Regions from separate parts of the Arthrobacter sp. TJ-240 genome, predicted to be linked through region 1. Evidence: riboswitches for the same ligand, from Rfam matches in the RefSeq annotation. Region 1 holds a riboswitch; each other region holds the start of a gene.
The links. Region 1 has a riboswitch for S-adenosylmethionine ahead of AC4D2C_RS17365 (bifunctional o-acetylhomoserine/o-acetylserine sulfhydrylase). Riboswitches for the same ligand answer to the same signal wherever they lie in the genome.

Region 1 (7,369 bases):
CCCGTACGGGCAGGGGGACGACGCGGACGCGCACGGAGAGCACGCCATGGAGCTGGCACTCGCCCGCGCGGCCGTCCGGGCCGGGATCCGGCTGACGCTGCTCGACACCTGCTACCTCGCCGGCGGCTTCGGGCTCCCGCCCGAGGAGGGCCAGCGCCGGTTCTCCGACGGGACCGCCGCGCGCTGGCTCGAACGCCTCGCCTCCCTGCGCGCCGCCGTCACCGCGCAGTACCCGGCTCACCGGGTGACGGTAGGGGCTGCCCTCCATTCCGTGCGCGCCGTCCCCGAGCAGGACCTGGCCGTCGTCGCGCGGCACCTGCCGGCCGACCTGCCCCTGCATGTGCACCTGTCCGAGCAGCCCGCGGAGAACGAGGACTGCCTGCGGGCCACGGGCCGCACCCCGACCGCGCTGCTCGACCGGCACGGCCTCGTGACCGACCGACTGTCCGCCGTGCACGCCACCCACGTGAGCGACCGGGACATCGCCGTGCTCGCCGATGCAGGGGCCGTGATCGTCGTCTGCCCCACCACCGAGGCGGACCTCGCGGACGGGATCGGACCGGCCGGCGACTTCCAGGCGGCGGGAGCGAGGCTCGCCCTCGGCACCGACCAGCACGCCGTCGTGGACCCCTGGCTGGAGATGCGGGCCCTCGAGCACGGCGAGCGCCTGCGCACCGGACGGCGCGGGCACTTCGATCCGGAGCGGTTGCACGGCATCGTGGCGCTCGGCGGGGCCGCCGCACAGGGACGCCCCGGCCCGGGCTTCGCTCCGGGCCGTGCCGCCGATTTCATGGCCGTCGATCCGCGCAGCGCGCGCACCGCCGGGTCCGCCCGGGAGCAGCTCGCGTACACGGCGACGGCGCAGGACGTCACGGGCGTCGTCGTCGGTGGGGTCCTCGTGGCCCGGGACGGCGTCCATGCGGCGCTCGGCGCTCCGGGGCCCCTGCTGGCCGCCGCCATCGACCGCCTCGACGCTGCGGCCGCGGCGGACGGGCCCGGCCGCCCGGTGACACACCACGCGCAGCCCCGGGAGCGCTGATGTCCGTCCTGATCACGAACATCGGCGAACTCATGACGCAGGACACCGACGGCGCGGTCCTTCGGGACGCCGCCGTCGTCCTCGAGGGGGAGCGCATCAGCTGGATCGGCCCGGCCGCACGCGCGCCCACAGCAGATGAGGCGTACGACGCCGGCAACCGTGCCGGCCTGCCGGGCTGGGTCGACAGCCACACGCACCTCGTGTTCGCCGGCGACCGGACGGCGGAGTTCGAGGCGCGCATGGCAGGGCAGGAGTACGCGGCGGGCGGCATCGCCGTGACCGTCGGGGCGACACGCGCCACGGGGGACTACGACCTCACGCGGCTCCTGCTGGCCCGCGTCGCCGAGGCCGCGGCGGGCGGCACCACCTATCTCGAGACGAAGACGGGCTACGGCCTGGACATCGGGCACGAGGCCCGCAGCGCGCGCATCGCCGCCGGCGTGGTGGACGAGGTCACCTACCTCGGCGCGCACCTCGTCCCGGACGGGGCGGACGCCGACGCCTACACCGACCTCGTGGCCGGCCCCATGCTCGACGCCGTCCTGCCCCACGTCCGCTGGGCCGACGTCTTCTGCGAGACGGGCGCCTTCACCGCGGACCAGGCGCGGCACGTGCTGGAGGCCTGCGCCGCCGCCGGCCTCGGCCTGCGCGTGCACGGCAACCAGCTCGGACCGGGCGACGGCGTCGCGCTCGCCGTGGAGCTCGGCGCCGCCAGCGTGGACCACGCCAACCACCTGTCCGACACCGACGTCGCGGCACTCTCGGGGACCTGGTCCGGCTTCGCCGACGGAGCAGCGCCCGGCACCGTCGCCACGTGCCTGCCGGCCTGCGACCTCTCAACGCGCCAGCCGTTCCCGCCCGCGCGGAGACTGCGCGACGCCGGCGTGCAGCTCGCCCTGGCCAGCAACTGCAACCCCGGCACGTCCTACACCAGCTCCATGGCCTTCTGCGTCGCCACGGCCGTGCTGCAGATGGGGCTGACCGTGCACGAGGCGGTCCGCGCAGCGACCTACGGCGGAGCGCTCGCCCTGCGCCGCCACACGGGGGACGACGCCGACGGCCGCCGCGCCGTCGGCTCGCTCGCCGTCGGGCACCGCGCCGACCTGCAGCTGCTCGACGCGCCGTCCGCCACGCACCTCGCCTACCGGCCCGGGATGCCCCTCGTGCACGCCGTCTGGAAGGCAGGCCGCCGGGTGCGCTAGGACTCCCCGCGGCCGGCGTCCGGCTGGGAATCCCCGGCAGCCGCTGCGAGGATAGCGCCATGCCTGCCGAGCCCGCATCCACCGCGCCGACCGCCGACCACCCCCACCTCGATGCCGCGGCGCGCAGGCGGCGCATCACGGCGGAGCTGCTGATCGTCTTCGGGCTCTCGCTCGGGCAGTCGGGTGTGTACGCCGTGGTGAACCTGGCGGAGAAGTTCACACGGGGGCCGCTCGCGGCGCAGACCACCACCCTGAACCCGGTGCTCAACGACCGGCAGTACTTCGACCTCGCCTACCAGCTCCTGGACATCCTCTTCGCGCTGGTGCCCGTGGCACTCGTGCTGTTCCTGCTGGGCGGGCACGGGGTGTCGGCGTTCCGGCGCCTCGGGTTCACGTTCGAGAAACCGCTGCGCACGGTCGGCTTCGGGGTGGGCCTCGCGGTGATCATCGGCGTCGGCACCCTCGGCGTGTACGCCGCCGGCCGCGCCCTCGGCATCACCACGGCCCTGGTGCCCGCCGCCCTCGATTCCTACTGGTGGACCGTCCCTGTGCTCGTCCTGTCCGCGGTGCGGCACGCGGTGCTGGAGGAGGTCATCGTGGTGGGCTACCTGTTCATCCGCCTGCGGGAGCTCGGCTGGTCCACGCCCGCCATCATCCTCACGAGCGCGCTGGTGCGCGGCAGCTATCACCTGTACCAGGGGTTCGGGCCGTTCATCGGGAACGTCCTGATGGGACTGCTGTTCGCCTGGTTCTACACGCGCACCCGGAGGGTCATGCCGCTCGTGATCGCCCACGCCCTCATCGACACCGCGGGGTTCGTCGGGTTCGCGCTCCTCGGGCCCGCCATCGGTATCGGCGGCTGAATAAGCCAAGCCTTGCTTTCCTTATTTGCGGACGTAAATCATGACTAAATTATCCGACAATTGCGGTGTTACCGTGAATTCATCCAGTCAGGAGCGCACGGTTCCAGCCGGGCCGCTACGGGGTGAACCAGGAGGAACGATGAGCGTCGTCACGAGTGTCTCCGAGTGCAGTGTCCACAACTGCTCGTTCAACCACGACGGCTGTACAGCCGTCGCCATCACGGTGTCCGGGAGCGAGGAGCACGCGTCCTGCGCCACCTTCATCGACACGTCGATCAGCGGAGGCCTCCCGAAGATGCTCGCGCATGTCGGGGCCTGCCAGCGTTCGGAGTGCTCGTTCAACCACGACCTGCTGTGCACCGCCGCCGCGGTGAAGGTGGGTCCGGGCGCCGAGGCCGCGGACTGCCTCACCTACACGCACGCCTGATCCACGCGCACAGCGCGAACGGGCGGACGAGGAAGGGACCGGACGGATCGTCCGGTCCCTTCCTGGTGATACGACTTCCTGGTAATACGATGCGTCAGATCTCGATGCGGCCGTCGGCGGTCTCGAATGTCACGGACATGATGCCCGGCGTGCCCCTGGGCGCGATCCACTGGACCTGCACGCCGTCGAGCGTCGCCTCGACGTCCGTGCCGAGCCATTCCGTGACGCGCTCGGAGGACCCGGCGATGGTCAGGCAGTCCAGTTTCACCGAGGCAGGTCGGGCCTTCGAGGGATGCAGGGGCTCGGTCCCGTCGTCCCACCGCAGCAGGTAGGGGACCTGGGGATCAGCGATGAGCCCCTTGATGCCGATCTGCTGCCAAGTGAGCTCCTGGCCGTCGGGGAACTTGCGGTTGCCGGGGACCGCGCTGCGGCCGAGGCGCTCCTCGAAGGGGCCCAGGTCGTCCACGGCCACGCACCAGCCCATCCAGCCGCCGCCGGCCTCGGACCGGGCGCGGACGGCCTGTCCGAACGGCGCCTTGTCCGACGCGGGGTGGTTGAGGACCTCGACGACCTCGAGGTACTGACCGTTGGCCAGCGGGAAGATCATGTTCCGGGTGCCGAAGCGGGGATGCACCCCGCCCTTCACCGGCTCCATGCCGAGCCGGGCCGAGATGCGATCGGCAGTCGCGGCAAGTCCATCGGGTTCACAGGCGTAAGAGACGTGGTCCAGGCGCATGCCGACAGTGTGGCACTAAGTGATGTGCGTCTCGACTTAGGCTGCCCTTACTCCTGATCCTGCCCCTGCACCGGGCGCACGGTGCGCCCTCCTTCACGCAATGTCACACGTGTTGCCGGATCCGCCCAGATGGGTTTCCATGGATGCAGGTCATGAGTGCCAGCACGAAGCCCCGGCTTGCTGGCCGGCAACCCTCCAACCGCGGTGGGGTGCCCCGGGTGAGGACCAGGTGCGGCGCCAGACCGGCGTCGCGCAAGCGCGGGCTCCTGCGGAGTCGATGCTTCCTTCGGTGGTGACCCGTCGGCAGGAGCAGCGGACGAGGAGGAGCCCCTTCGACAGGGAGCACCATGTCCAACGATTGGTCCTTTGAGACACGCCAGATCCACGCCGGCCAGGTGCCGGATCCAGCCACGGGGGCGCGTGCGCTGCCCATCTACCAGACGACGTCGTTCGTCTTCCCGAGCGCGGAGAGCGCCGCGAACAGGTTCGCGCTGGCGGAGCTCGCCCCGATCTACACGCGTATCGGGAATCCCACCCAGGAGGCCGTCGAGACCAGGATCGCGAGCCTCGAGGGCGGGGTCGGCGCGCTGCTGCTCGCCTCCGGGCAAGCCGCGGAGACCTTCGCCGTGCTCAACGTCGCCGAGGCCGGGGACCACATCGTGGCCAGTCCCAGCCTCTACGGCGGCACCTACAACCTCTTCAAGCACACCCTGAAGAAGTTCGGCATCGAGACCACCTTCGTGGAGGACCCGGACGACCTCGGGCAATGGCGGGCCGCCATCCGCCCGAACACCAAGCTGTTCTTCGGCGAGGTGGTCTCCAATCCGCGGCAGGACGTCCTCGACCTGGAGGGCATCAGCGCCGTCGCCCACGAGCACGGGCTGCCCCTGATCGTGGACAACACGCTGTCCACGCCGTACCTGATCCGGCCGATCGAGTGGGGCGCCGACATCGTGGTGCACTCCGCCACGAAGTACCTGGGCGGGCACGGTACCGCGATCGCCGGCGTGATCGTGGACTCGGGGAACTTCGACTTCGCGCAGTACCCGGAGAGGTTCCCGGGCTTCAACACGCCGGACGAGAGCTATAACGGGCTCGTCTACGCACGCGATCTCGGGGTGGGCGGCGCGCTCGGCGCCAACCTCGCGTACATCCTGAAGGCGCGGGTGCAGCTGCTGCGCGACCTCGGGTCCGCCGTCTCGCCCTTCAACGCCTTCCTCATCGCCCAGGGGCTGGAGACCCTCAGCCTGCGCCTGGAGCGCCACGTGCAGAATGCGCAGGCGGTCGCCGAGTGGCTCGAGGGGCACGACGACGTCGAGGGCGTCGCCTACGCGGGGCTCAGCTCCAGTCCCTGGTACGAGCGCGGGAAGAAGTACGGGCGCAACGGCACGGGGGCGATCGTCAGCTTCGACATCGCCGGCGGGCTGGAGGCGGGCAAGCGCTTCGTGGACGGCCTCGAGCTGCACTCCCACGTCGCGAATGTGGGTGACGTCCGCTCGCTCGTCATCCACCCGGCGTCGACCACGCACAGCCAGCTCGGGGCGGAGGCGCAGCTCGCGGCCGGCGTGCGTCCGGGCCTGGTGCGGCTCGCCGTGGGCCTGGAGAACATCGACGACATCCTCGCCGACCTCGACGCGGGCTTCCGCGCCGCCAAAGGAGCCTAACCCTTCGTGACCACCCACCCTGCTGCCTACCCTGCTGCGCCGTCGCACCCCGGGATCGGCGGCGCACCGGGAGACGGACTCCTGCGCGTCCTGCCGATCGGGCCGCTGGCCCTGGAGACCGGGGGCGAGCTGCCCGATGTCCAGCTCGCCTACGAGACCTGGGGGCGGCTCGACCCGGACGGCTCCAACGCCGTGCTCGTGCAGCACGCCCTGACGGGCAGCTCCCACGTGGCGCGCGGCGCCTCGGAGGAGGAGGGCTGGTGGGACGCCCTCGTGGGGCCTGGCCGCACGGTGGACACCGACCGCTACTTCGTGGTGTCCGTCAACATGCTGGGAGGCTGCTACGGGTCGACGGGCCCGGCAAGCCTCGCACCCGACGGCACACCCTGGGGATCGCGGTTCCCGTTCGTCACCATCCGCGACGCCGTGCGGGCGGAGGCCCTGCTCGCGGACCGGCTCGGCGTCGACCGCTGGCACTCCGTGATCGGCGGGTCCATGGGCGGGGCGCGCGCCCTCGAGTGGGCACTGATGTATCCGCAGCGCGTGGAGCGGTGCGCCGTTGTCGCCTGCACAGCCGCCAGCTCGGCCGAACAGATAGCGTTCGCCCAGGCACAGCTGCAGGCCATCCGCCTCGACCCGGCGTACCGTGGCGGGGACTACTACGACGGCCCGCATCCGGAGGCGGGCCTCGGCCTCGCCCGGCGCATCGCGCACATCACCTACCGATCCGAGCAGGAGCTGGAAGCGCGCTTCGGCCGCGCGGTGCAGGACGGCGAGCAGCCCTTCGGTGCCGTCCTGCCCGCCGGCCGGGGCCGCTACCAGGTGGAGAGCTACCTCGACCACAAGGCGGAAAAGCTGGTGGAGCGCTTCGACGCCAACAGCTACGTCGTCCTGACCGAGGCGCTCATGAGCCACGACGCGGCCCGCGCGCGCGGGAGCCTCGACGGCGCCCTGGGTGGGGCGACGGCCGAGTTCTTCATCGCCGCCGTGGACACCGACCGGCTGTACTTCCCCGAGCAGTCACGGCGCCTGGCCGCCGGACTGCCCGGGGAGGTGCCCGTCCACATGATCTCCTCGGCCGTAGGCCACGACGCCTTCCTCACGCAGATCCACCAGATAGACGACCAGCTCCGTGCCGCCTTCTACCCGGACGCGCATCTATCGGTTGGGTTTCCTCCGGCAGCCACCTAGGCTGGGAGCTAAGCCTGCTTACGAATGAGTGGCGGGCATGTCCGGGGCGTCCGCCGCGGACCCATCGACGCGAGGAGCTGTTCATGGAACTGAGCACCATCGGCTGGAACCAGGAAGCACGCGACAAGATCCTGCTGGACTCGGACCGTGCCCTGCAGGGTGCGGTCCGCGAGGCCGTGGAGACCATGGGAGGGAAGTCCCGCGACGAGGTCTACGAGTTCCTCTTCCAGAAACTGCAGCCGCAGTT
Region 2 (7,369 bases), on a different contig from region 1:
CCATCGCCGCGGCATTCATCGGCGGAGCGGCCGTCACCGGCGGCGTGGGCACCGTGATCGGGGCCATCACGGGCGGCCTGATCATGGGCGTGCTCAACAACGGGATGTCGCTGCTCGGCGTCGGCATCGACGTCCAGCAGTTCATCAAGGGCATGGTGCTCCTATTGGCCGTCGGCTTCGACGTCTTCAACAAGCGCCGCGCCTCGAGCGCCCTGAAGTAGGGCCGGGAGGACGCCGGAAGAAATTCCGGCGGCGGCGTAACTTTTGCGTCCCTCCGGTCGATTACCCAGATGTAAGCGCCGCACCGAGGCTTATCCCCCAACGGGCCTCGGTGCGGCCTTTTCGTGTCGCGGCACAGGTGCGGCCCGCGGCAGGACGGTCGAGGCCAACGGTTACGATGGTCACGCCGCCCCGCTCGAGCAAGGAAAAGACACCGTGGTCCCACCGCTGCCTGATGATGCGCTCGACCGCGCACGGGCCGGAGAACCTGCGGCACTCTCACTGATCTACCAGGAACTGAGTCCGAGCGTGCTCGGCTATTTCGCGGGCCGGGGAACTGAGGACCCGGAGGCACTCACGCAGGAGGTCTTCCTCACGGTCTTCTCGAAACTCGACTCCGTCTCCGGCGGGCTGCGGGGGCTGCGCACCTTCACCTTCTCGGTGGCGCACGCCCGGCACGTGGACGAGGTGCGGAGGAAGGTGCGGGCACCGGTTCTCGTGGGCTACGAGGCCGACGGCGACACGCGCACCGTCGAGTCTGCGGAGATGGTGGCGCTGGGGAACCTCGATGCCGGAGAGGCCACGGGCATGCTGGCACAGCTCAATGCGGAGCAGCGCGACGTGCTCCTGCTGCGCATCGTGGCCGAACTGCCGATCGAGCAGGTCGCGGAGATCCTCGGCAGGTCGGCAGGATCGGTCAAGCAGCTGCAGCGGCGGGGACTGCTCAAGCTGAAGGAACTCGTACACCCCAACGAATCGGACGCACAATGACTGGACGCGAAACGCCGTCGCCGGACTCCGTGCCGCGCATCCTCGAGGAGGCGGGCATCGCCGAGGACCCGGCGCTCGTCCACGCCGTCCGGAGCATCGCGGCGCTGAACGAGCGGTCCGCACCGGACGCCTCCGCCGAGCTCGCGCAGCTCATGGCCGACGGCGGCAGGGCGCCGCAGAGCCGCCGGAACAAGCGCCGCATCACGTTCATCGGTGGTGCCCTCGCGGTGTCCATGGGTGCGGGCATGTCCGGGGTCGCGGCGGGGACGCTCCATTTCCGCGACGGGTTCGACGACGCCGTCGTCTCCATCACCCGCTTCACCGTCCGCGATGACGTCGACCGGGCCGAGCCCGCCCCGGGACCGCTCGCCGACGCGGGCCGACGCCATGTTCCCACCGGTGTCCCGGGGGCGCCCACTCACGCCCACGCCCCGGCGTCGTCCGCCTCTGCGGACGCCGGCGGTCCCCCCGTGCCGGCTCCCGCTCCCGCGTCGCCCGATGCGGGCGTCGCTGCCGCTGCCCCGACAGCGCCGCCCGTCGCACCGCAAGCCCGGCCACCGGCCGGCACGGCGTTCCCAGCAGACCCCGCGGCCCCAGCGCCGGATGGGCCGCAGCCGCGCGCGGTCCCGGTGACGCCACCCGCGACGGGAACGGCGCCCGGCGCGACCGGCCGACCCGATCAGGCGAGGGCCGGTCAGGGTCGGTCGGGCCAGGGCATGCCCGGGCAGCGCACGACCCCGCCCCGGCCCGTCCAGGAGAAGCCCGGTCCGGTCACGCCGGGTCAGGCCAAGCCCGGTCCGGCCACGCCGGGCCAGGTCAAGCCCGGACAGGTCAAGCCCGGACAGGTCAAGCCGGGCCAGGTCAAGCCCGGACAGGTCACGCGGAGTCAGGTCACGCCCGGCCAGGTCACGCGGAGTCAGGTCACGCCCGGCCAGGGCCGGGACAGAAGCGTGCCGAAGGAGAGCACCGGCACCGGTCCGGAGACGATCAGAGGTGACACGCCGGCTCCTGTCCACCACCGCAGGTCGTGGCTCCGCGCACCGGCCGGTCCTGCCGACGCCGCGTTCCTCCTCGACGCACCGATCGCCCTGGACGCCGAATGGCTCGCGCTGTTCCCTGCCGATGCGCTCTTCGATCCGGCGGACCCGGCGCCGGGGCTTCCGGCCGAACCGGCCGAACCGGCCGAACCGGCCGAACCGGCCGAACCAGCCGACGCTCTGCCCGCCCACACCCTGCCGGAAGTCGCTCTGCCGGAAGACGCCCTGCCGGAAGACGCCCTGCCGGTGGAACCCGTCGAGCCGTTGGAAGCTGAAGCCCAGGACAGCTCCGGTGCCGACGTCGTCTCCGGTCCCGACGTCGTCGTGCCTGCGGAGTCGACGGACCACCACGCGGAATGACGCCGGCTCAGGGTCTCCCGCCCCGATCCAGGGTCGCCGTCTCCGAGGCCTGACCCCGATCAGTGGGAATGTGTCACCATTCCCACTGATCGGAACCGAGAGCCGGGAGGGAAGGGCAGGCGGCGCCCTATGAGGTGATCTGCCGCTTCGAGGAGATCACGCCGGTGTTGAACCCGGCGAGGTTGAGCCCCCCGTGGAAGCGCGCGTGCTCGATCTTGATGCAGCGGTCCATCACCACGTCCAGGCCCGCGGCCTCCGCGTCCCGCGCGACCTCCTCGTGCCACGAGCCGAGCTGCAGCCACAGCGTCCTCGCGCCGACGTCGAGCGTCTCCGCCAGCACGGAAGGCAGATCGTCGTGCTTGCGGAACACGTCCACGACGTCGGGCACCTCGGGCAGGTCCTTCAGGGACGCGTAGGCCGGCTGACCCAGGATCTCCTTCGCCACGGGGTTCACGAAGTACAGCCGGTAGGGCGAGGAGGACTGCAGGTAGGTCGCCACGAAGTAGGAGGCCCGCGAGGGCTTGTCCGATGCTCCGACGATCGCCACCGACCGCGCGTTCCTCAGCAGGGCCAGGCGTTCCGGAGCCGAGGGCCCCTCCCAGGTACGCGGTGCTGCTGTCCCGCTCATGCTCCCACTCCCACTGCCCGCGTTGCGGATTCGTCGTCGTCGTCCTGTCCGGCTGCCTCCTGCGGGAGGTCCTCGAACGATGCGTCCGGGGCGTTCGCCGCGACGTCGAGCGCCTGGTCGAGGTCCCACAGGATGTCGTCGAGGTCCTCGAGGCCCACCGAGATGCGCACCAGGTCCTCGGGGACGCCGGCCGCGGCGAGCTGCTCGGCCGAGAGCTGCTGGTGCGTCGTCGAGCCGGGGTGGATCACGAGCGTGCGCGCGTCGCCCACGTTCGCCAGGTGCGAGGCGATCTGCAGCGACTCGATGAACTTCTGGCCGGCCTTGCGTCCGCCCTTGACGCCGAAGCTGAACACCGACCCGGGTCCCTGGGGCAGGTAGGTCTTCGCGCGCTCGTGGTGGATGTGCGTGGGGAGTCCCGCGTAGTTCACGTATTCCACGCGGGGATCGGCCTGCAGCCATTCCGCCACGGCCTGCGCGTTCTCGAGGTGCTCGTCGAGGCGCTGGGCCAGGGTCTCCACCCCCTGCAGGAGCTGGAAGGCCGACGACGGCGAGAGCGACGGCCCGATGTCGCGCAGCTGCTCGGTGCGGAGCTTGGTCAGGAACCCGTACTCGCCGAAGTTCGCCCACCACTGGATGTTGCCGTAGGAGGGCACCGGCTCGGTCATCATGGGGAACTTGCCGTTGCCCCAGTCGAACCGTCCGCTCTCCACCATCACGCCGCCGAGGGTGGTGCCGTGCCCGCCGATGAACTTGGTGGCGGAATGGATGACGATGTCGGCGCCGTGCTCGATGGGCCGCACGAGGTAGGGCGTGCTCAGCGTCGAGTCGACGATGAACGGGATCCCGGCGTCGTGCGCGACCTTGGCCAGCCCGGCGAGGTCCGCGATCTCGCCTGAGGGGTTCGCGATGACCTCGGCGTACACGGCCTTGGTGTTCTCGCGGATGGCGGCGGCGTAGTCGGCCGGATCGGTGCCGGGCACGAAGGTGGTCTCGATACCGAAGCGCCTCAGGGTGACGTCGAGCTGCGTGACCGTCCCGCCGTACAGCTGCGACGCGGCGACGATGTGGTCGCCCGCCTGGCACAGCGCCGCGAAGGTGATGAACTCCGCGCTCATGCCCGACGCCGTCGCCACCGCGCCGATACCGCCCTCGAGGGACGCGATGCGCTCCTCGAAGGCCGCGACGGTGGGATTGCCGATGCGCGAGTAGATGTTGCCGTACTTCTGCAGCGCGAAGAGGTTGGCGGCGTCGTTGGTGTCCTTGAACACGAACGACGTCGTCTGGTAGATCGGCACGGCGCGCGCGCCGTGCGTGGCGTCGGGGGTACCGCCGGCGTGCAGGGCACGCGTGCGGAAACCGAAGGAACGTTCTGCCATCAGATACCTGCCTTGGTGGATTCGTGGGTTGCGAGGGTGGCGTCCGGATCGAAATCGACTCCGGCGGAGCGCGCGGCGTCCGCCTCGAGCTGCCGCACGATCGGCAGGATGTCCGTGCCGAAGGCAGCGACTTCCTCCTGGAAGTGCAGGTAGCAGGTCAGGAGGAGATTCACGCCGATCTTCTTGTACTCGACGATGCGCTCGGCGATCTGCTCGGGCGTGCCGATGAGCCGGGTCCTGAAGCCGTCGTTGTACTGGACGAGATCCTCGAACGAGGAGTCGGCCCACATGCCCCTGCCGTCCTTCGTGGCCGCTCCGGCCTCCTGGACGGCGTCGCGGAAGCCCTCGACGGCGGGGCGGTGCGCCTTCGCGACGATCTCGCGCAGCGTGTCCCGGGCCTCCTTCTCGGAGTCTCGGGCGATGACGAACCCGTTGAGCCCGTACCGGGGGTGCCGGCCCGCCTGGGCAGCGGAGGCCCGCACGCCTGCGATGTTCTCCCTGAATCCCTCGAGGTCCTTGCCGTTCGAGAAGTACCAGTCCGCCACCCGGCCCGCGGTGGCCTGCGCCGCCGTCGAATTGCCTCCGAAGAAGATCTCGGGGTGCGGACGCCCGGGCACGTCGACGGGCGCAGGGCTGAGCGTGAAGTCGGTGATGTCGTAGTACTTCCCCGACTGGCTGTACCCCTCCTCGGTCCACAGACCGCGCAGCACGCGGATGAACTCCTCCGTGCGGACGTACCGTTCGTCGTGCTCGAGCCAGTCGAGGCCGAAGTTCACGAACTCGTCCTTGAGCCAGCCGGAGACGATGTTGACGGCGGCACGGCCGTTCGAGATGTGGTCCGCGGTGATGATGAACTTCGCGAGCACGCCCGGGTGCCACATGCCGGGGTGCACCGCGGCGATGACCTTCAGCTTCTCGGTCGCGGCGAGGAGCGCGAGGGAGAACGACGTCGCCTCGTGCTGCTTGTCCGCGCCGTAGGACGCGGCGTAACGGGTCTGCGACAGGGCGTACTCGAAACCGGCGTCCTCCGCGATCCGGGCGAGCTTCCGGTTGTACTCGAAGTCCCAGCCGGTGCGCTGCTCGATGGTCGAGACCACGAGGCCGCCGCTGACGTTCGGCACCCAGTAGGCGAATTTCAGCGGGGTGGAAAGGTCGGCGACGCTCATCATGTCCTCCATCGGTCTGGCAGTAGCACCCTACTGTCGCCACGGATCGCGGAGGCCAGGGTTGCTGCGGCGTCAGTGAGCCAGATCTCTCAGCCGCTCGGGATGGTCAGAACGAGTGTGACACCGTGCACTCGCGGAACCAAACAATGTGTCCCCCGAAGAGCTCGCCCTCGACATGAGGAGCAACGATGCTCAACATCTCCAGAACGTGCGCCATGACCCTTGCACTCGCAGGGGTCCTCGCGTCCACCGCCTTCGCCGCGCTGCCGGCGTCGGCCCACGGGCCCGCGGGAGGATCAGGAGCGGAGTCCTCCGCCACCGAGTTCTACGTCCCGAAGACCGACCACGAGGCACAGCGCCAGATCGCCGGGCTGCGGTCCTCGGGTGACCGCCGGACGGCGGACAGCCTCAGTGCGATGGTCTCCACGCCGCAGGCCGTGTGGGTCACGGACGGCGACCCCACCACGGTGACGCGGGAGGTCCGCGCCACCACGCATCGCGCCGCCGGCAAGAAGCAGATGCCCGTGCTCGCCGCCTACAACCTGCCGTTCCGCGACTGCGCGCAGTACTCGGCCGGCGGGGCGACCGACGTCGCCGGCTACAAAACCTGGATCGACGCCCTCGCGGCAGGTATCGAGGATCGGGCCGCGATGGTGGTGCTCGAGCCGGACGGGCTCGGGATCATCCCCTGGTACCGCGGGCTCGACGGCAACCTCGAGTGGTGCCAGCCGGCGGAGGCCGACGCCGCGACCGCGGCCGCGGAACGCTTCGAGATGCTCGACTACGCGGTGGACCGGCTCAAGGCGCTGCCGAACACGAAGGTCTATCTCGACGGCACGCACAGCGCCTGGCTCGGCACGGGGGAGATCGCCAGCCGCCTCATGAAGGCCGGCGTGCAGAAGGCGGACGGGTTCTTCCTCAACGTCTCCAACTACGAGCTCACCGAGCGGCAGCTGAAGTACGGCTCCTGGGTGTCCCAGTGCATCTACTACGCCACCGAGATCGACCCGGGCGCCTACGGCTCCTGCGCCAGCCAGTTCTACCCGGCCTCACCCTCCGGCTTCTCGACGTGGGGCCTGACGGATGCCTGGTACGCCCAGAACGTGGCGGGTGCCCGCAACGCGCCGACGTCGGAGGACCTGGCGCACTTCGTGGTCGATACCAGCCGCAACGGCCGCGGGCCGTGGGTGCCGACGGCGACCTACCCGGATCCGCAGGTCTGGTGCAATCCTCCGGCTCGCGGACTGGGCCATACGCCCACCACGGACACGGGCAACGACCTCGCTGACGCCTTCCTGTGGATCAAGGTGCCCGGCGAGTCGGACGGCGAGTGCAGCCGCGGCCTGACCACCGACGGCGGAGTCGATCCCGAGTGGGGCCGGGTGGACCCTGCGGCAGGCGGCTGGTTCCCGGAGCAGGCCCTCGACCTGATCAGGAACGCCGGCGCCCCCGCCCGGCGCTGATGCACGAGTGGCGTGCGCGGTCCCAGGACATTGCGCACGCCCCTGCCGCCTAGGCTGGAGGACATGGAGAGCTGGAAGAACGCGCAGCGTGCCCACGAGCGGAGGCTCTGGGGCACGCTGCTCTGGGTCGGCGTAGCGCTGACGGCCGCACTGTCCAGCAGCCTCATCGCTGCGGCGATCAGCGCGGAACCAGGGGCGGCCCCCTGGTTCCATCTCCAGCAGTCCGTCCTGCTCGTCCTCACCGTGGCAGGCACCGCGCTCGCCCTCCGCCGGTGGCGATCGGCCCGCATCGGAGGGGCAGGATAACCGCCGTTACGGGAATGTGACAAAACGTTCGAGCAGTAGCTAT
Region 3 (7,369 bases), on a different contig from region 1:
CGACGGATACGCCCTCACGAAACAGGGCAAGGCAGGCACCGCCCTCGGCGTCGCTGCCATCGGCTCCTTCATCGGTGGCACCGTCGCCATCATCGGCCTCACCTTCCTGGCACCGCTCGTCGCCGGCTTCGCCCTGGATTTCGGGCCCCCCGAGTACACCGCCCTGGCGCTGCTCGGCATCCTGCTCGTAGCAACCGTCAGTAACGGCGGCCGCCTCAAATCCCTGATCGCAGCAGCCATCGGACTCCTGCTCGCCACCGTCGGACGGGACGGTTTCACCGGTGAGTCCCGATTCACGCTCGGCAGTCTCTCCCTCGCCGACGGGCTCGACTTCGTGCCCATCGCCATGGGTATCTTCGGCCTCGGCGAGATCCTCTACAACCTCGAGGAACGCCACAACAAGGTCCAGGCGCCGGCCAAGGTCGCCAACGTCTGGCCCTCGCGCAAGGACCTCAAGCAGTCCTCCGGCGCCATCGGCCGCGGATCCGTCCTCGGCTTCTTCCTCGGTATCCTCCCCGGAGGCGGCGCGACCCTCTCCTCACTGGCCGCCTACGCCATGGAGAAGAAGCGCGCGAAAGACCCCTCCCGCTTCGGCAGGGGAGCGATCGAAGGCGTCGCCGGCCCCGAGACCGCGAACAACGCGGCAGCGACCTCGTCGTTCATCCCGCTGCTGACGCTCGGCATCCCGGCGAACGCGACCATGGCCATCATCTTCGGCGCCCTCCTCATTCAGGGCGTCACACCCGGACCGCAGCTCGTACAGAACGATCCGGAACTGTTCTGGGGCGTCGTGAACTCCATGTACATCGGCAATATCCTGCTGCTGATCATGAGCATCCCCCTGGTCGGCATCTTCGTGCGGATCCTCCGTGTACGTCCTGCGATTCTCGCCCCGGTGACGGTGCTCATCACCCTGATCGGTGTCTACACCATCAACAACAGCATCTTCGACATCTGGCTGGTCATCTTCTTCGGCATCGTCGGATACCTGATGAAGAAGTTCGGCTTCGAACCCGGTCCCCTCGTGCTCGCCTTCGTCCTCGGAGCCCTCCTCGAGGAGAGCCTGCGCAGGTCCCTGCTGCTCTTCGGCGGTGACGCCACACAATTCGCCGGGCGCCCCATCACAGCCGTGCTTCTCTTCGTGTTCATCGTCGTCATCCTTCTTCCCGTCATCCAGAAGGCGCTGAAGAACCGCTCGGCGAGGCAGGCGTCCACCACCAACAAGAAGGAAACGGTATGAGCATCCTCATCGGATATGTCCCGACCCCCGAAGGGGAAGCGGCCCTTGACGCCGGCCTCAAGGAGGCACAACTGCGCAACACCAATGTGGTCATCCTGAACTCACCGCGGAAAGGTGCGCCAGTCGACGCGTCCCTCGTCCCGGAGGAGCAGGTGGCCGACCTCGTGAAGCGGGCGCGGGACCTTGGAGTCGACGCCGTCGTGCGGCAGCCGGGACACGCTGATGACCTCACCGAGGAGTTCATCGGCCTCGCTCAGGAAGTGGACGCGTCCCTCATCGTCATCGGGCTGCGGAAGAGAAGCCAGGTCGGCAAGTTCATCCTCGGCAGCCATGCACAGCGCATCCTGCTGCAGGTCGACCGGCCCGTCCTGGCCGTCAAAGCCGGCGACGAGTTCAGCACCACGAGCTGAAGATCTGTGGCCTCACTGCCACACCAGTGTTCCGGGGCCACCCTGTAAACCGAAGCGCGGCAGGGTGGTCCCGGTTCGCACCAGTCGGGCTGGCGTCCGATACCGCCCTGGCTCTGGGCTGAGGATTTTCAGGCGTGTTATGTCTATACTTCCAACAGCTTCAAGAACTGCGGCCGTCAAGCTCCGACTAGGCCGCATACCAACCCCGCGCTCATAGGGTGGTTCGGATGACGAAGCGGCCCGCATTCGCCCCTTCGGTGGGTATCTGGTGCGGGCAAGAGCTCGCGAAAGGACGCGGCCCTGCGCCGTCCGCCCATGACACCACCCCCAGCCAAAGCGTTCCCCGCACAGATCCCGATGATCGCGTTGAGCATCCAGGACTACGAAGTGCTCACGGCTCCGCGCGAGGCGTTCGTCGCCTTCCTCCTGACGCCGCGATCAGAAGGGGAGTCCGCCAGGAGAGCGGGCCGACGGCCGACGGGTAACTGAGGCATGGCATCGCCGAGCGGCCTCCTTCTGGACACCGACGTCATCGCGGAGTTGCGTGGTCCGAGCCCCCATCCCGCCGTCACCGGGTTCCTCCATCGGCGCCGTCACTTCCGCATCTTCGTCTCCGCGCTGACCATCGGCGAGCTGCACTCGCTGGGCCGCCGGAACGAGCACTTCCCGGACCTCGAAGCCTGGCTGCACGAATTCACGGAACGGTTCGGCACCAACATCCTGTCCGTCGACGTCGACGTCGCCGTGGCGTGGGGGCCGCTCGCCGGTCTTGCCGACGTGGCCCTCGCCGATTCCCTGATCGCGGCGACAGCCCTCCACAAGGGCCTCGCTGTCGTATCGGGGAACATCGAACCGTACCGGAGGCTGGCGGTTCCGGCCATCAATCCCTGGACAGCGGCAGAGCGGTCCCCGGAACCCCACGGCGTCGTTCCATGACGTCGCGACGGACCTTTGTGACAGAGGCTGTGTCGCATGACGTCACGCAGCGCCATGTTGCGCCAGGTTTGCCGCCCGGCGCGGCGCGCTGCTTAGAGTGATCCCACCAACCATCAAGAGCGGCCGAGAGATCTGGCTTGTTGACGCCGCAGCAACCATTTGGCTGTCCCCTCGGGGACAGCGGAAACGGTGCTAATGCCAGAACCGATGGAGACACATCAGTGAACCCACGTGAGGACTCGGCGTGCCCGCGCCCGGTACCACTGGTTCGCGGCATCCTGCTGGTGCGCTCCCTCGGCCCTACCGAGGAGCTCGAATGGTATTTTCAGGACACGGAGCGGTACCGCCGTCGCTCTCCTACGAGCTGTACCCGCCGGCCACCCCGGAGGCCGGCGACACCGTCCTGCGGACGATCGACGAACTCGGAGCCACCCGTCCCGACTACGTCTCGGTGACCTACAGCGGCACACCGGCACGACGACGGGCATCGGTCGAGCTCATCGACCACCTGATCACCAGCACCCGGCTCCGCCCGGTAGCCCATCTCTGCTGCGTGGGGGAGACACGGGAGAGCCTGGACCTGCTGGTGCGGCAGTTCGTCGGGCTGGGAGTCAGGGGCATACTGGCCCTGCGCGGGGACCTGCCGACGGAGCCGGGGGTGTTCTGCGGCGAGCTGCCCTTCGCCCGGGACCTGGTGGCACTGATCCGGGAGGTCGAGACCAGGCACGGTGCTTCACTCGCCGGTGGCCGTCTCGCGGTGGGGGTGGCGGCCTATCCGACCACGCACCCCGAGTCGCCGTCATTCCTGCACGATGTCGAGGTATTGATCTCGAAGCAACGCTCCGGCGCCGACTTCGCCATCACGCAGGTGTACTTCGACCCCGCCGACTACGTGCGCCTGGTCCTCGCAGCCCGCACGGCCGGCGTCACCATCCCGATCATTCCCGGCGTGATGCCCACCGTCAGTGTCCGGCGGCTCGAGCGGCTGGCCATCATGACCGGCGTACGTCCCGACGCCGAGCTGCTGCACCGCCTGGAAACGGCCTCGAGTGATGCCGAATGCCGGCGGATCGGCGTGCGGGCAGCGGCGGCGCTGGCCCGGGCGGCCTTCGAGGCAGGAGCGCCTGGCCTCCATCTCTACACCTTCAACGACTTCCGAGCGTCCCTCGACGTCGTCGAACAGCTCGACCTCCCGGCGGCTCGCCTCGCCGGCGCCGTTCCGGGCTGAACGGCCCGGACCCACCAGATCCAGAACCGACACCACCTTCGAAGGAGCACCACATGAGTACCGCCGACACCTTCCCCGCCGCCACGATCCTGGGCTACCCGCGCATCGGGCCGGACCGGGAGCTGAAGAAGGCACTGGAGGCCTACTGGGCCGGCCGCCTGGACGAGGCAGGGCTGCACCGTGCGGCCGAGCAGTTGCAGGACCGCTCGGTTGCACGGCTCGCCGAGCTGGGCCTGAAGGAGGCCGATTCCTCCATCCCTGCGGATTTCGCCCTCTACGATCAGGTCCTCGACGCCACGGCGGCCCTGGGCGCGCTGCCGTCCCGGTTCGCGGACCTGGCCGGTGAGGACGGGTCCGTGGACACAGCCGCCTACTTCACGCTGGCCCGGGGCGACGGCGACCGCGCGCCGCTGGAGCTGACCAAGTGGTTCGACACGAACTACCACTACCTCGTGCCCGAGATCGGCCCGGGAACCCCGTTCACCGCGGTGGCGCACCGCCTGACGTCCATCATCCGACGGCAGAAGAACCGCGGCGCCGTATTGCGCCCGGTGCTGGTGGGCCCTGTGACCTACCTGCTGCTCGCCAAGGCCGAGGAGGGGGCACCCGCCGGGTTCGACCCCCTGTCCCGGATCGACGACGCCGTGGCGGCCTACGGGGGAATCCTCGCGGCCCTGGCGGAGGCGGGAGCCGCGTGGGTACAGCTGGACGAGCCGGGCCTCGTGGGCGACCGCGGCGGCGAGCTGGCGGCACCCGGCGGGCTGGTGGAGCGGGTGTACCGGCAGCTGGCGGGTACCACGGACCGCCCGGCTCTCCTGGTGACCACGGGTTACGGTACCGCCGGTGATCCGGCGGAGCCGGGCCAGGCGCTGGCCGTGCTCGCCGCGGCGGGCGTCGACGCGGTGCACGCGGACCTGGTCCGGGGAGCGCGGCCCTCGGTCGGGGCGCTGCAGGCGCTGGTCGACACGCGCCTCGTGGCCGGCGTCGTGGACGGACGGAACGTCTGGGGGAACGACCTGCGCTCCTCCCTGGCCACCCTGGAGGAACTGCAGTCGGAGACCGCGCACGCGGTCAGCACGGCGACGTCCACCTCGCTGCTGCACGTGCCGCACGACGTGGTGGCCGAGACCGCCCTGCCGGAACACCTGCCGGCGTGGCTCGCCTTCGCCGACCAGAAGATCGTCGAGGTGGTGGTCCTGGCACGCGGACTCGCCGAGGGCCGGGCGGCGGTGGCCGACGACCTCCAGGCGTCGGAGGCGGTGCTGCGCGAACGCGCGCTGTTCGACGGCGTCGTCGTGGACCGCGTGCGCACGCGCACTGCCGCACTGACCGAGGAGGCGTTCACCCGCGGCTCCGCCGCACACCGGGCCGACCTGCAGCAGGAGAGGCTGGGGCTGCCCCTGCTGCCGACCACCACCATCGGTTCCTTCCCGCAGACCGACGAGGTGCGCGCCGCCCGCGCCGCGGCCCGCAACGGCAACATCTCCCCGGCGGAGTACGAGCAGTTCCTGCGGCAGGAGATCACCCGCGTGGTGCGGTTGCAGGAGGACCTCGGACTGGACGTGCTGGTGCACGGCGAGCCGGAGCGCAACGACATGGTCCAGTACTTCGCGGAGAACTTCGACGGCTTCGCGGCCACGGAGCAGGGTTGGGTGCAGTCCTACGGCTCGCGCTGCACCCGGCCGTCCATCCTGTGGGGCGACGTCACGCGCCCGGAGGCGTTCACAGTCCCGTGGATCACCTTCGCCCAGTCGCTGACACAACACCCGCTCAAGGGCATGCTCACCGGCCCGGTCACCATCCTTGCCTGGTCCTTCGTCCGCGACGACCAGCCGCTGGGCGAGACAGCCAACCAGGTGGCGCTGGCCCTGCGGGACGAGATCGCCGACCTGGAGGCGGCAGGCATCTCGATCGTGCAGGTGGACGAGCCGGCCCTGCGTGAACTGCTGCCGCTGCGTTCGGCGGACCAGCAGGCGTACCTGGACTGGTCCGTCCGGGCGTTCCGGCTGGCGACGTCCGGTGCCGCCGACCACACGCAGATCCACACGCACCTGTGCTATTCCGAGTTCGGCGAGGTCATCTCCGCGATCGACGGGCTCGACGCCGACGTCACGAGCATCGAGGCGGCACGCTCCCGCCTCGAGGTGGTCGCGGATCTGGCCGGATTCGGCTACTCCCGCGGCATTGGCCCGGGGGTCTACGACATCCACTCGCCACGCGTGCCCTCGGAACAGGAGATCTCCGGACTCATCGAGACGGCGCTGGCCGCCCTGCCTGCGCAGCAGTTGTGGATCAACCCGGACTGCGGCCTGAAGACCCGCGGCTACGACGAGACCGTCCTCTCACTGCGGAACCTGGTCACCGCAGCGAAGGCGGCGCGTGGGCGCACCGCCGCCCAGCGGGCGGAGCAGGCCCTGACCGGCTCATGACCGCCGCGCGGCACCCGGCTCTCCCGGGTGCCGCGCCCCTTCCGGGCAGGCCCACCGACGTGGGCCTGCCCGACCTTCCGGACCCCCGGACCACCCGGACCACCCGGACCACTCCGACCACGGAACCACTGCTGACGAAGGAGCCCCTTGAGCACCGGCGACGCTGGCTGTACGGCCACCACCCAGATCCATGCAGGCTATGAACCGCAGGCGCCCTATCGGCCTGTGGCTGTGCCTGTCTACCAGACCGCGGCGTACGAATTCGCCGACTACGCGTCGGCCCGGCGCATGTTCGCGCTGAAGGAACCGGGCTTCACCTACACCCGGACCGGCAATCCGACCGTTGCTGTGCTCGAGCAGCGCATCGCTGCACTCGACGGCGGCGTGGGCGCGCTGGCCACGGCCACCGGCCAGGCGGCCGTGGCCGTGGCCCTCCTGTCGCTGGTCCGCGGCGGCCAGCACATCGTCGCCTCCTCGAAGCTGTACGGGGGCACCGTGGACCTGCTCACGGATACCTTCGAGGACTTCGGGATCGAGGTGAGCTTCGTCGACCCCGCCGACGTCGGCGCGTGGCAGTCCGCGGTGCGCCCTTCGACCCGGGCGTTCCTCACCGAGTCCATCGGCAATCCGCTGGCCACGCTGCAGGATCTGCCGGCCATCGCCGCGGTAGCCCACGGCGCCGGGGTCCCGTTGGTGGTGGACAACACCCTGGCGACGCCGGCGCTGTACCGGCCGCTGGATCACGGGGCCGACGTCGTCGTGTATTCGGCCACGAAGTTCCTCGGCGGGCACGGGACCACCCTCGCCGGCGTCGTGGTGGACGGCGGACGCTTCGACTTCTCCGCCTATCCGGACAAGTGGCCGCAGCTCACCAGGCCCAAGCGACGCTACGGCGGAGAGATCCTGTGGGAACGCCACGGCCACGGCGCGTACCTGGCCCTGGCGCGCAGCAAGTACCTGCACGACCTCGGTCCGTCGCTCGCCCCGACAAGTGCCGCCCAGATCCTGCAGGGCCTGGAAACCCTGGACATCCGGGTGGCACGGCACGGGCAGAACACCCAGGAGGTCATCGGGTTCCTGGCCGGCCATCCGGGCGTCGCCGCGGTGCACCACCCCTGCGTTCCGG
Region 4 (7,369 bases), on a different contig from region 1:
ACGATCATCCCTCCGACGGCAAGTTCGAGGTCATCACCTTCCCCCACATGGCCAAATGGAAGATCCTCCTGACCGCCCTGCGCGCCTCCACGAAGGGACTCGGCGACCAGCCCAGCTACTCCCAGTACCGCTTCTCGACGCTCAAGCCACTCCCCTACCAGATCGACGGCGAAGTGAAGGACGTCGACGCGGGCACGGACATCACCGTCGACAGCATCCGCCAGGCCCTCGCAACCCTCGGCTGACGCACGGCCGACCGCCCCCGGCAGGAGCGGAGGTAGGGCCGAAAGACCCTAGGTCATCGGACGGATTCCCTGAAGGGTGCTCACAGCAGGTTCATGTTTCCGCAACCAGAGGGAGAAGCGCCATGAGTCCCACCCCCGCAGCCCAGATCGTCGTCGGCGTGGACGGGTCGGGGCCGTCCATCGCGGCGCTGCGCTACGCCGAGAGACTGGCGCCCGTCTTCGACGCGAGCATCCGTGCCGTCGCTGCATGGGACGACCCCGCCGAGTACCCCGCGTACATTCCGCTCGGCCGCAGCGAGTACACGGACGTCGCCCGTAAGCAGCTGGACGAGGCCGTCACGGCCGCGTTCGGGGAGAATCCCCCGCTAGGACTGGAAAAGGCGGTGGTGTTCGGGCACCCCGTGAAGACCCTCGTGCGGGTGTCCCATGATGCGGCCCTCCTCGTCATCGGCGGGCGTGGCCACGGCACGTTCAGGGGGCTGCTGCTCGGGTCCGTCAGCAGCGCCTGCGTGGCCCACGCACACTGCCCCGTCCTCGTCGTCCGGAGGGCCTCCGACCCGTCATGAGCTGACCCACGCCTGGTGAGGGCGACGACGGGGGTCAGGCGACGCCCGTGGTCCCCACGAGGACGCCGGCGCCGCCCGGTCCTTCCAGGGCTACTTCTTCCGCAGTGGCGAGGGGATGTACTTCCATTCATGACGAAAGCGGGCTTCGGCATCGAGCGCCGCCGCCTGTTCCAGACCGTGCAGCCGACCGTAGGTGAAACCGTTCTCACCCTCCTGGAAGGCCTTGCTGCCGATCCGTCGCAGCAGGTCGCGGGTCACCAGGCTGTCCTGGTGCTCGCCGAGGACTTTCTGCAGGACCTGCGCGGCCTCCGCGATGCGGGCGACCTTCTTGCGGCCGATCGGTGAGGCGGCCTCCGCTGCGTATCGCAACCGCTTGGCGTCCTTCCGCGCCTCGTGCAGCGCAGGGTGGTCACCGATCCCCGCGCGGTGGTTCCTCGCGTCATGCACCGCTCTGCTCAGGCGCTTCAGGTCCCGGTTGATCAGGCCCGGGACCACTTGACCGGCGGGGTCTGCTGCGCGGGGCGTCAGCGCGGGCGCAGTCACGAGGGCGTCGAGTGAGTCCAGGAGGCGGAAGTACCGCTGCCCGTCCAGCGACTTGACGGCCCGGGTGTGGAATTTCCGGTAGTCCCCTCCGAGTTCGATCTCGAGCCTGCGCTGCACCGGGCCGAGCAGGAGTTCGGGAGGTTCGTCGGCGAGCATCTGCTGGAGCCGTGCGTGTATCACCTGCGCGTCCCGCGCTGTGCCGAGCACCCCGGCGAGCCACCTGAGCTCTCCCCGCAGGCGTCCTATGCCCTCGACGTCGTCGAGCAGCGTCCGGTAGGTCGCGAGGACCGACCTGATGCGCCGGATGGCGACCCTCATCCTGTGGATGGCTTCGGAGCCGTCGATGCGGACCTGCGGGTCCTGCTGCTTGAGCGCCGCCACCTGCTCGCGCAGGTAGGCGAGGAGGACATCGCCTGCCGGGCCCTCCGCCGAGGGCTCCGTCACCCTCGCCGCGTCTGCGGGGAAGCCGGTGACGAGGGCGCGCTCCAGTTTCGATCGGTGAGCTGCGGGACGGACGCCTGCGGCGGCGATGATCTCCGTCACCGCGTCCAGCACGTCCCTGGAGCCGCTGACCAGCTCGATCTCCCATTCCCGCCAGCGCAGGCTGGACGGCTCGGGGTGGAGTGCCTCTGCTTGCACGCGGTCGTCCATGAACTCGGCGAGGACCCCGTCCTGACCGCGCAGGCGGTGCACGACGCGCCGCGTGTCCAGCCGGGCGACCGGCACCAGCGCGCTGTCCCTCGTGTGCACCCGGATCAGCTTCAGGAGCGGCTTCGGCACCACCGAGGTCCGGCCCAGTGGCGCATGGTGTTCGTGGCGCTCGTCGGCACCGGCCGGCAGCTTCAGGTGCCAACCGGCGTCCTCGCCGCCGGTCCGGCGTCGCAGGGTGATCCGCTGGGACGCCAGCCTCAGGTCCTCCGTATCGAAGTACTCGGCCTCGAGGTGGAATTCGACGGGCGCATCCACACCTCCGACCCCGGGGACGTCCTCGAGTGCAGGAGGCGGGGTGTCATCCTCGACGTCGAACTTCCGCTCGATCTCCACAACAGGCTCAGCGCGCATAGGGCACTGTATATCCTCGCCCGGGCGGGCGTCACCAGATCTTTGCCGGCCGACGACCCCCTTCCGGTGCGCGGTGGGGCCGAAAGACCCTAGAGGGATGCGCCGATCCGGTGCACACTTGCGGAACTCGAGGACCGACACGAGCCCTGGGTCGACGAAGGCGCGCGTCGACCACCCACCGTCGGACCATTCGTCGCGCGCCCTTCCCACCGAAGGAGACCGCCATGACCACAGAACAGTCGGAGCCCCGACCCGTGAGTCTGCCTGCCACCGCTCCCCCCTCAGGGGAACGCATCCAGCGCGGCGCACCCGCGCTGTCCGAGTCCGACCTCAAACGCCAGTGCGAGCGTCGCCGTGAAGCGGAGCGGAAGCTCGCCCTCCACATCCAGCGGTACAGGGAGACGCACCCTCTTCCTCTGAGCCACTGACACCCGTCCCGGCGGAAGCGTTCCCGGTTCCGCCGGGATCGGGAACGCTTCCGCCGGGGTCGGGACCCGTACGCTCTCTCCATGGACGCACGCCTCCACTTCGTCACCGTCGCCGCGCGGGACCTCGACGCTGCGCGGACCTTCTACAGCGAAGGGCTCGGGTGGACGCCGGCTCTCGACGTGCCCGACGAGGTGATCTTCTACCAAGTGGCTCCGGGAGTGCTCCTCGGGCTGTTCCTCGCCGATAAGTTCGCCCAGGACCTCGGGCTCGACGCCACACCGGTACCGTCGGGCATAGTGCTGTCCCACAATGTCGACGGCCCGGAAGAGGTCCGCGCCGCCGTCGCTGCCATGATGCGTGCCGGCGGCACCCCTGTCCAGGAGCCGCAGGAGAGCGCCTTCGGCGGCATCTTCCGCGGGCTCGTACGCGATCCGAACGGCATCGTGTGGGAGATCGCCCATAATCCCGGGTGGCGCATCCTCGACGACGGCACCGTCACCCTTCACTGAAATGCACCGCAGGACATTCCGTCCGGTCCACGGCAATTCGCGCTGTGTCATATTTCTTTTTATTGGTCGGACGCCCAGGGCATCTGCCTATAGTTGTTCCAGCTTCAAGAGACGCGATCGTAAAGCTCCGACTGGATCGCGCGCCAACCCCATGTTCCTGGGTGGTTCGGATGACGAAGCGGCCTTCTCCTCGGCACACAGTGCCGGTCCGGTGCGGGCAAGAGCACTCCGAAAGGCACTCATCGTGAGCTGTACCGCCCTCCCCTAGCAGGATCCCGGCGCCCTCGGTGCGTCTTCTCCCTTCATTCTCCTTTTCATTCTCCTTCCGGACGCAATATGCTCCGCGCTGCGCCGGAACGCCTCTTGAGGAATTTCCCATGAACGCACCCTTAATTCGTCCTGCCCGAAATCGAAACCGCTCCGGGCACGCCACGGCCCTGTCCGCGGTGGGCCTCCTCGTCCTCCTGGCCGGCTGCGCCGGGCCGGCGAATTCGTCCGCCGTCACCGGTGGCGAGCCGGTCTCCGGCGGCGTCCTGGACGTGTCCATCTCGGCCGAGCCGGGCTGCCTCGACGGCCACGGCATCTCCGCCACGCAGCAGCAGTTCCTCGGCCGCCTGATCTACGACAACGTGGTGACCCTCGACGAGAACGGGGACATCGCGCCGTACCTCGCCGAGTCCTGGGATGTTTCGGAGGACGGCAGGACGTACACGTTCCGCCTCAAGCAGGGGGTCACGTTCAGCGACGGCTCGCCCTGGAACGCGGAGGTCCTCGGGCAGAACTTCGAGCACATGAGGGACCCCGCCACGAAGTCACCCCTCGCCGCCGCGTACATCGCCCCGTACGTCGACGGCACGGTTCTCGACGAATACACCTTCGAGGCCCACCTCGCCTACCCCTACACCCCCTTCCTCTACACCCTCGCCCAGTCCTGGCTCGGCATGAACTCCGGCAAGGCCATCACCGAGGCGCCCGAGACGCTGTGCCAGAAGCCGATCGGCACGGGGCCCTTCACCGTCGCCGACTACCGCCCCGGCCAGAGCATCAGCTACACGAAGCGGGAGGGCTACGACTGGGCGCCCGAGTGGCTGGACGGTGAGGGTGCCGCGTACCTCGACGGCGTTGAGGTAACCCTCGTCAGCGAACCCGTCATCCGCCACCAGTCCCTCGTCTCGGGCCAGTACGACCTGACGGAGAACCTCGCGCCGCAGAACGCCTCGGCCGTGCAGGCCGACCCGAACTTCACGTACGAGAACCTCGCCCGGACCGGCAACCCGTACGTCCTCAATTTCAACCTGAACCGTGCACCGTTCGACGACCTCGCGGTCCGGCAGGCGTTCGCCGCCGCGGTGGACACGAAGGCCGTCACGGAGAGCCTCGGCTTCGGCACCTACACGCCGATCGACGGCTTCCTGTCCAGGGAGAGCCGGTACTACGACCCGACTGTCGAGAGGATCCTCACGTATGACCGCGAGCGCGCGAACCAGCTGCTCGACGACGCCGGGTGGACCGGGCGTGACGGCGAGGGCTTCCGCACGAAGGACGGGAGCAGGCTGACGGTCGAGGTCCCCACGGTGGAGAGTTCCACGCCGAGCCCACTGCTCGTGCAGCTGCAGGGAGAGGCCCGCAAGGTCGGCTTCGACCTGCGGATCATCCAGCTCCCCCAGGCACAACTGACGGAACTCCGTTACGCCGGCGACTACGATGCCCTGGCCGGCGTCTGGCACACCAACACCACCGACGTCCTGTTCATCCGCTACCACTCCTCCGAGATCACGGGTGAGCGGATCGGCCAGAACTCGTCCTACGTCGACGACCCCCAGCTCGATGCCCTCCTCTCCACGGCCCGCGAGGCCGACGACGGGCCCGTGGCCGAAGAAGCGTACTCGAAGGCGCAGCACCGGCTGCTCGAGATCGTGCCCGGCGTGCCGCTCTACGAGAACCCGAGCCAGTTCGCGTACGCGAACACCCTGCACGACGTCGCGGTGGACACCTCCCACCCGGTGCCCGTCCTCACCTACGCCTGGAAAGCCGAGTAGGTGACCGTGCTCCGCCGCGTCCTCACGCGACTCGCAGTCGGGATCGGCGTCCTCTGGGGAGCCGCGACGCTGACGTTCCTCGCCGTCTACCTGATCCCGGGCGACACCGCGCTGCTGATCCTGGGCGGGCCCGACGCGCGGCCCACGGAGGAGACGCTGGCGCAGGTCCGCGCCGATTACCTCCTCGACCAGCCCCTCCTCGTGCAGTACGGCAGCTACCTCGGCAACCTGGTGCAGGGCGACCTCGGGCAGTCCTACAGGCTGCGCCTGCCCGTCTCGGTGGCCATCGGGCAACAGATCGGCGCGACGGCGGCACTCGCGGCGGCCGCCGTCGCCGTCGCGGTGCCCCTGACATTCGTCGTGGCGATCCTGTCCGCGCAGCGCGCCTCCTGGATCCGGTCGATCGTCTCCGGCATCGAGGTGGTCTTCGCCGCGACGCCGACGTTCATCATCGGGTTCGCGCTGCTGATCGTCTTCTCGTTCACGCTGCGCTGGTTCCCCATCGGCGGGAACCAGGGACCGGCCGCGCTGGTCCTCCCGGCCCTCACCCTCGCCCTCGCGGTGTTCGGGACCCTCTCCCAGGTGCTGCGGAACGAACTCGAGGACGTCCTGGAACAGCCGTTCATCCTGACGGCCCGCTCCCGCGGCATGCGTGACCTCCCGGTCCGGATCCGGCACGCGCTCCGGCACGCGGCCATCCCGGTCATGACCATGTCAGGTTTCGTCGTGGCCGCGCTGCTCGGCGGGTCCGTGGTCGTCGAGACACTCTTCAGCAGGCAGGGCATCGGGTCGCTGACCCTGGCCTCGGTCTACAACAAGGACCTGCCGGTCATCCTCGGGATCGTGCTGCTGTCGGCCGCGGTCTACGTCGTGGTGAACCTCGTGATCGACCTCCTCTACACGCTCATCGACCCGAAAGTGGTGACCGCATGAGCATCGCCTCACGCACCGTCCCGCCCGCCGTCGCCCCGCCGGCCGCACTCCCCGTACTTGAATCAGCACGGGTCGGGACCCACAGACCACGGCGACGCCGGTGGCGCGTCCGCCCCGGGATCCTGCTGGCTTCCGTTTTCCTCCTCTGGCTGGCGGCGGCGGTCCTGACCCCGGGCCTGCTCGCTCCCGCCGACCCGTACGCCGTGAACCCCGCCAGGAGCTTCGAGGCGCCAGGCGCCGCCGCCTGGTTCGGCACGGATGACTCCGGCGCCGACAACTACACGCGGATCGTGCACGGCGCCGCCACCTCGTTGTACATCGGGTTCGGCGCGACGGCGATCGGCGTGGTCGGCGGGACCGCCATCGGCCTCCTCGCCGGTCTCAACGGGCGGCTCGTGGAGGCCTCGGTGATGCGCTTCCTCGACGTCACCCTCGCCATCCCGGAGATCCTGCTCGCACTCGTGGTCATCGGCATCATCGGCGGCGGCACGGAGAACGCGATCCTCGCGATCGGTGCCGGCAGCATCGCCTACTACGCCCGGATCACCCGGGCGCAGACGCACCTCGTCCGTCGGTCGGGCTTCGTCGAGGCCGCCCGCACCCTGGGCCTGCCGGCCTGGCGGATCCTCCTGACGCACACGGTACCGAACGTCATCAAGCCCGTCCTCGTGCTCGGCACGATCGGTATCGGTTCGGCGATCGGGGCCGGGGCGTCGCTGAGCTTCCTCGGGCTCGGCACCCCTCCGCCCGCCCCCGAATGGGGCGCGATGCTCTCGGCCGGCCGTAACTTCATCTCGAACGCGCCCTGGATGATCACGTTCCCCGCTGCGTTCCTCGTCGCCACCGTCCTGTCCATCACCGTGATCGGGCGCGAGCTCCGTCGCCGCGCCGAAGGAAGGCTCACATGAGCTCCACCACCCTGGCCGCAGCCACCGCCGCACTCGTGCCGCAGGCGCCCGTCGTCGAACTCGAGGGGCTCTCCGTCGGGTTCGGCCGCGGCGCCCACCGCCGGGAGGTCATCCACGACCTCAGCCTGTCCGTCC

Region 2: another riboswitch for S-adenosylmethionine. It lies ahead of sfnG (dimethylsulfone monooxygenase SfnG); the one in region 1 lies ahead of AC4D2C_RS17365 (bifunctional o-acetylhomoserine/o-acetylserine sulfhydrylase).
Region 3: another riboswitch for S-adenosylmethionine. It lies ahead of AC4D2C_RS03845 (methylenetetrahydrofolate reductase); the one in region 1 lies ahead of AC4D2C_RS17365 (bifunctional o-acetylhomoserine/o-acetylserine sulfhydrylase).
Region 4: another riboswitch for S-adenosylmethionine. It lies ahead of AC4D2C_RS05895 (ABC transporter substrate-binding protein); the one in region 1 lies ahead of AC4D2C_RS17365 (bifunctional o-acetylhomoserine/o-acetylserine sulfhydrylase).

What each region holds. Positions count from the first base shown of each region.
Region 1 is NZ_JBZCNG010000008.1:147,427-154,795, reverse strand. Features, by position in the region: gene AC4D2C_RS17390 (formimidoylglutamate deiminase) at 1-1,039, shown strand, start outside; gene AC4D2C_RS17385 (amidohydrolase family protein) at 1,039-2,241, shown strand; gene AC4D2C_RS17380 (CPBP family intramembrane glutamic endopeptidase) at 2,301-3,104, shown strand; gene AC4D2C_RS17375 (DUF1540 domain-containing protein) at 3,244-3,531, shown strand; gene AC4D2C_RS17370 (VOC family protein) at 3,626-4,267, opposite strand; SAM riboswitch class IV at 4,416-4,532, shown strand; gene AC4D2C_RS17365 (bifunctional o-acetylhomoserine/o-acetylserine sulfhydrylase) at 4,615-5,931, shown strand; gene metX (homoserine O-acetyltransferase MetX) at 5,986-7,122, shown strand; gene AC4D2C_RS17355 (hypothetical protein) at 7,206-7,369, shown strand, end outside.
Region 2 is NZ_JBZCNG010000001.1:223,283-230,651, reverse strand. Features, by position in the region: gene mmsB (multiple monosaccharide ABC transporter permease) at 1-221, shown strand, start outside; gene AC4D2C_RS01060 (RNA polymerase sigma factor) at 436-990, shown strand; gene AC4D2C_RS01055 (hypothetical protein) at 987-2,387, shown strand; gene AC4D2C_RS01050 (CoA-binding protein) at 2,515-3,015, opposite strand; gene AC4D2C_RS01045 (O-acetylhomoserine aminocarboxypropyltransferase/cysteine synthase family protein) at 3,012-4,391, opposite strand; gene sfnG (dimethylsulfone monooxygenase SfnG) at 4,391-5,557, opposite strand; SAM riboswitch class I at 5,563-5,666, opposite strand; gene AC4D2C_RS01035 (glycoside hydrolase family 6 protein) at 5,773-7,020, shown strand; gene AC4D2C_RS01030 (hypothetical protein) at 7,084-7,326, shown strand.
Region 3 is NZ_JBZCNG010000001.1:781,634-789,002, forward strand. Features, by position in the region: gene AC4D2C_RS03830 (tripartite tricarboxylate transporter permease) at 1-1,240, shown strand, start outside; gene AC4D2C_RS03835 (universal stress protein) at 1,237-1,650, shown strand; SAM riboswitch class IV at 1,809-1,937, shown strand; gene AC4D2C_RS03840 (PIN domain-containing protein) at 2,143-2,586, shown strand; SAM riboswitch class I at 2,694-2,800, shown strand; gene AC4D2C_RS03845 (methylenetetrahydrofolate reductase) at 2,903-3,814, shown strand; gene metE (5-methyltetrahydropteroyltriglutamate--homocysteine S-methyltransferase) at 3,868-6,243, shown strand; gene AC4D2C_RS03855 (O-acetylhomoserine aminocarboxypropyltransferase/cysteine synthase family protein) at 6,391-7,369, shown strand, end outside.
Region 4 is NZ_JBZCNG010000002.1:259,853-267,221, forward strand. Features, by position in the region: gene AC4D2C_RS05870 (diacylglycerol/lipid kinase family protein) at 1-245, shown strand, start outside; gene AC4D2C_RS05875 (universal stress protein) at 368-811, shown strand; gene AC4D2C_RS05880 (CYTH and CHAD domain-containing protein) at 902-2,416, opposite strand; gene AC4D2C_RS05885 (hypothetical protein) at 2,641-2,844, shown strand; gene AC4D2C_RS05890 (VOC family protein) at 2,926-3,354, shown strand; SAM riboswitch class IV at 3,457-3,584, shown strand; gene AC4D2C_RS05895 (ABC transporter substrate-binding protein) at 3,732-5,393, shown strand; gene AC4D2C_RS05900 (ABC transporter permease) at 5,394-6,326, shown strand; gene AC4D2C_RS05905 (ABC transporter permease) at 6,323-7,234, shown strand; gene AC4D2C_RS05910 (dipeptide ABC transporter ATP-binding protein) at 7,231-7,369, shown strand, end outside.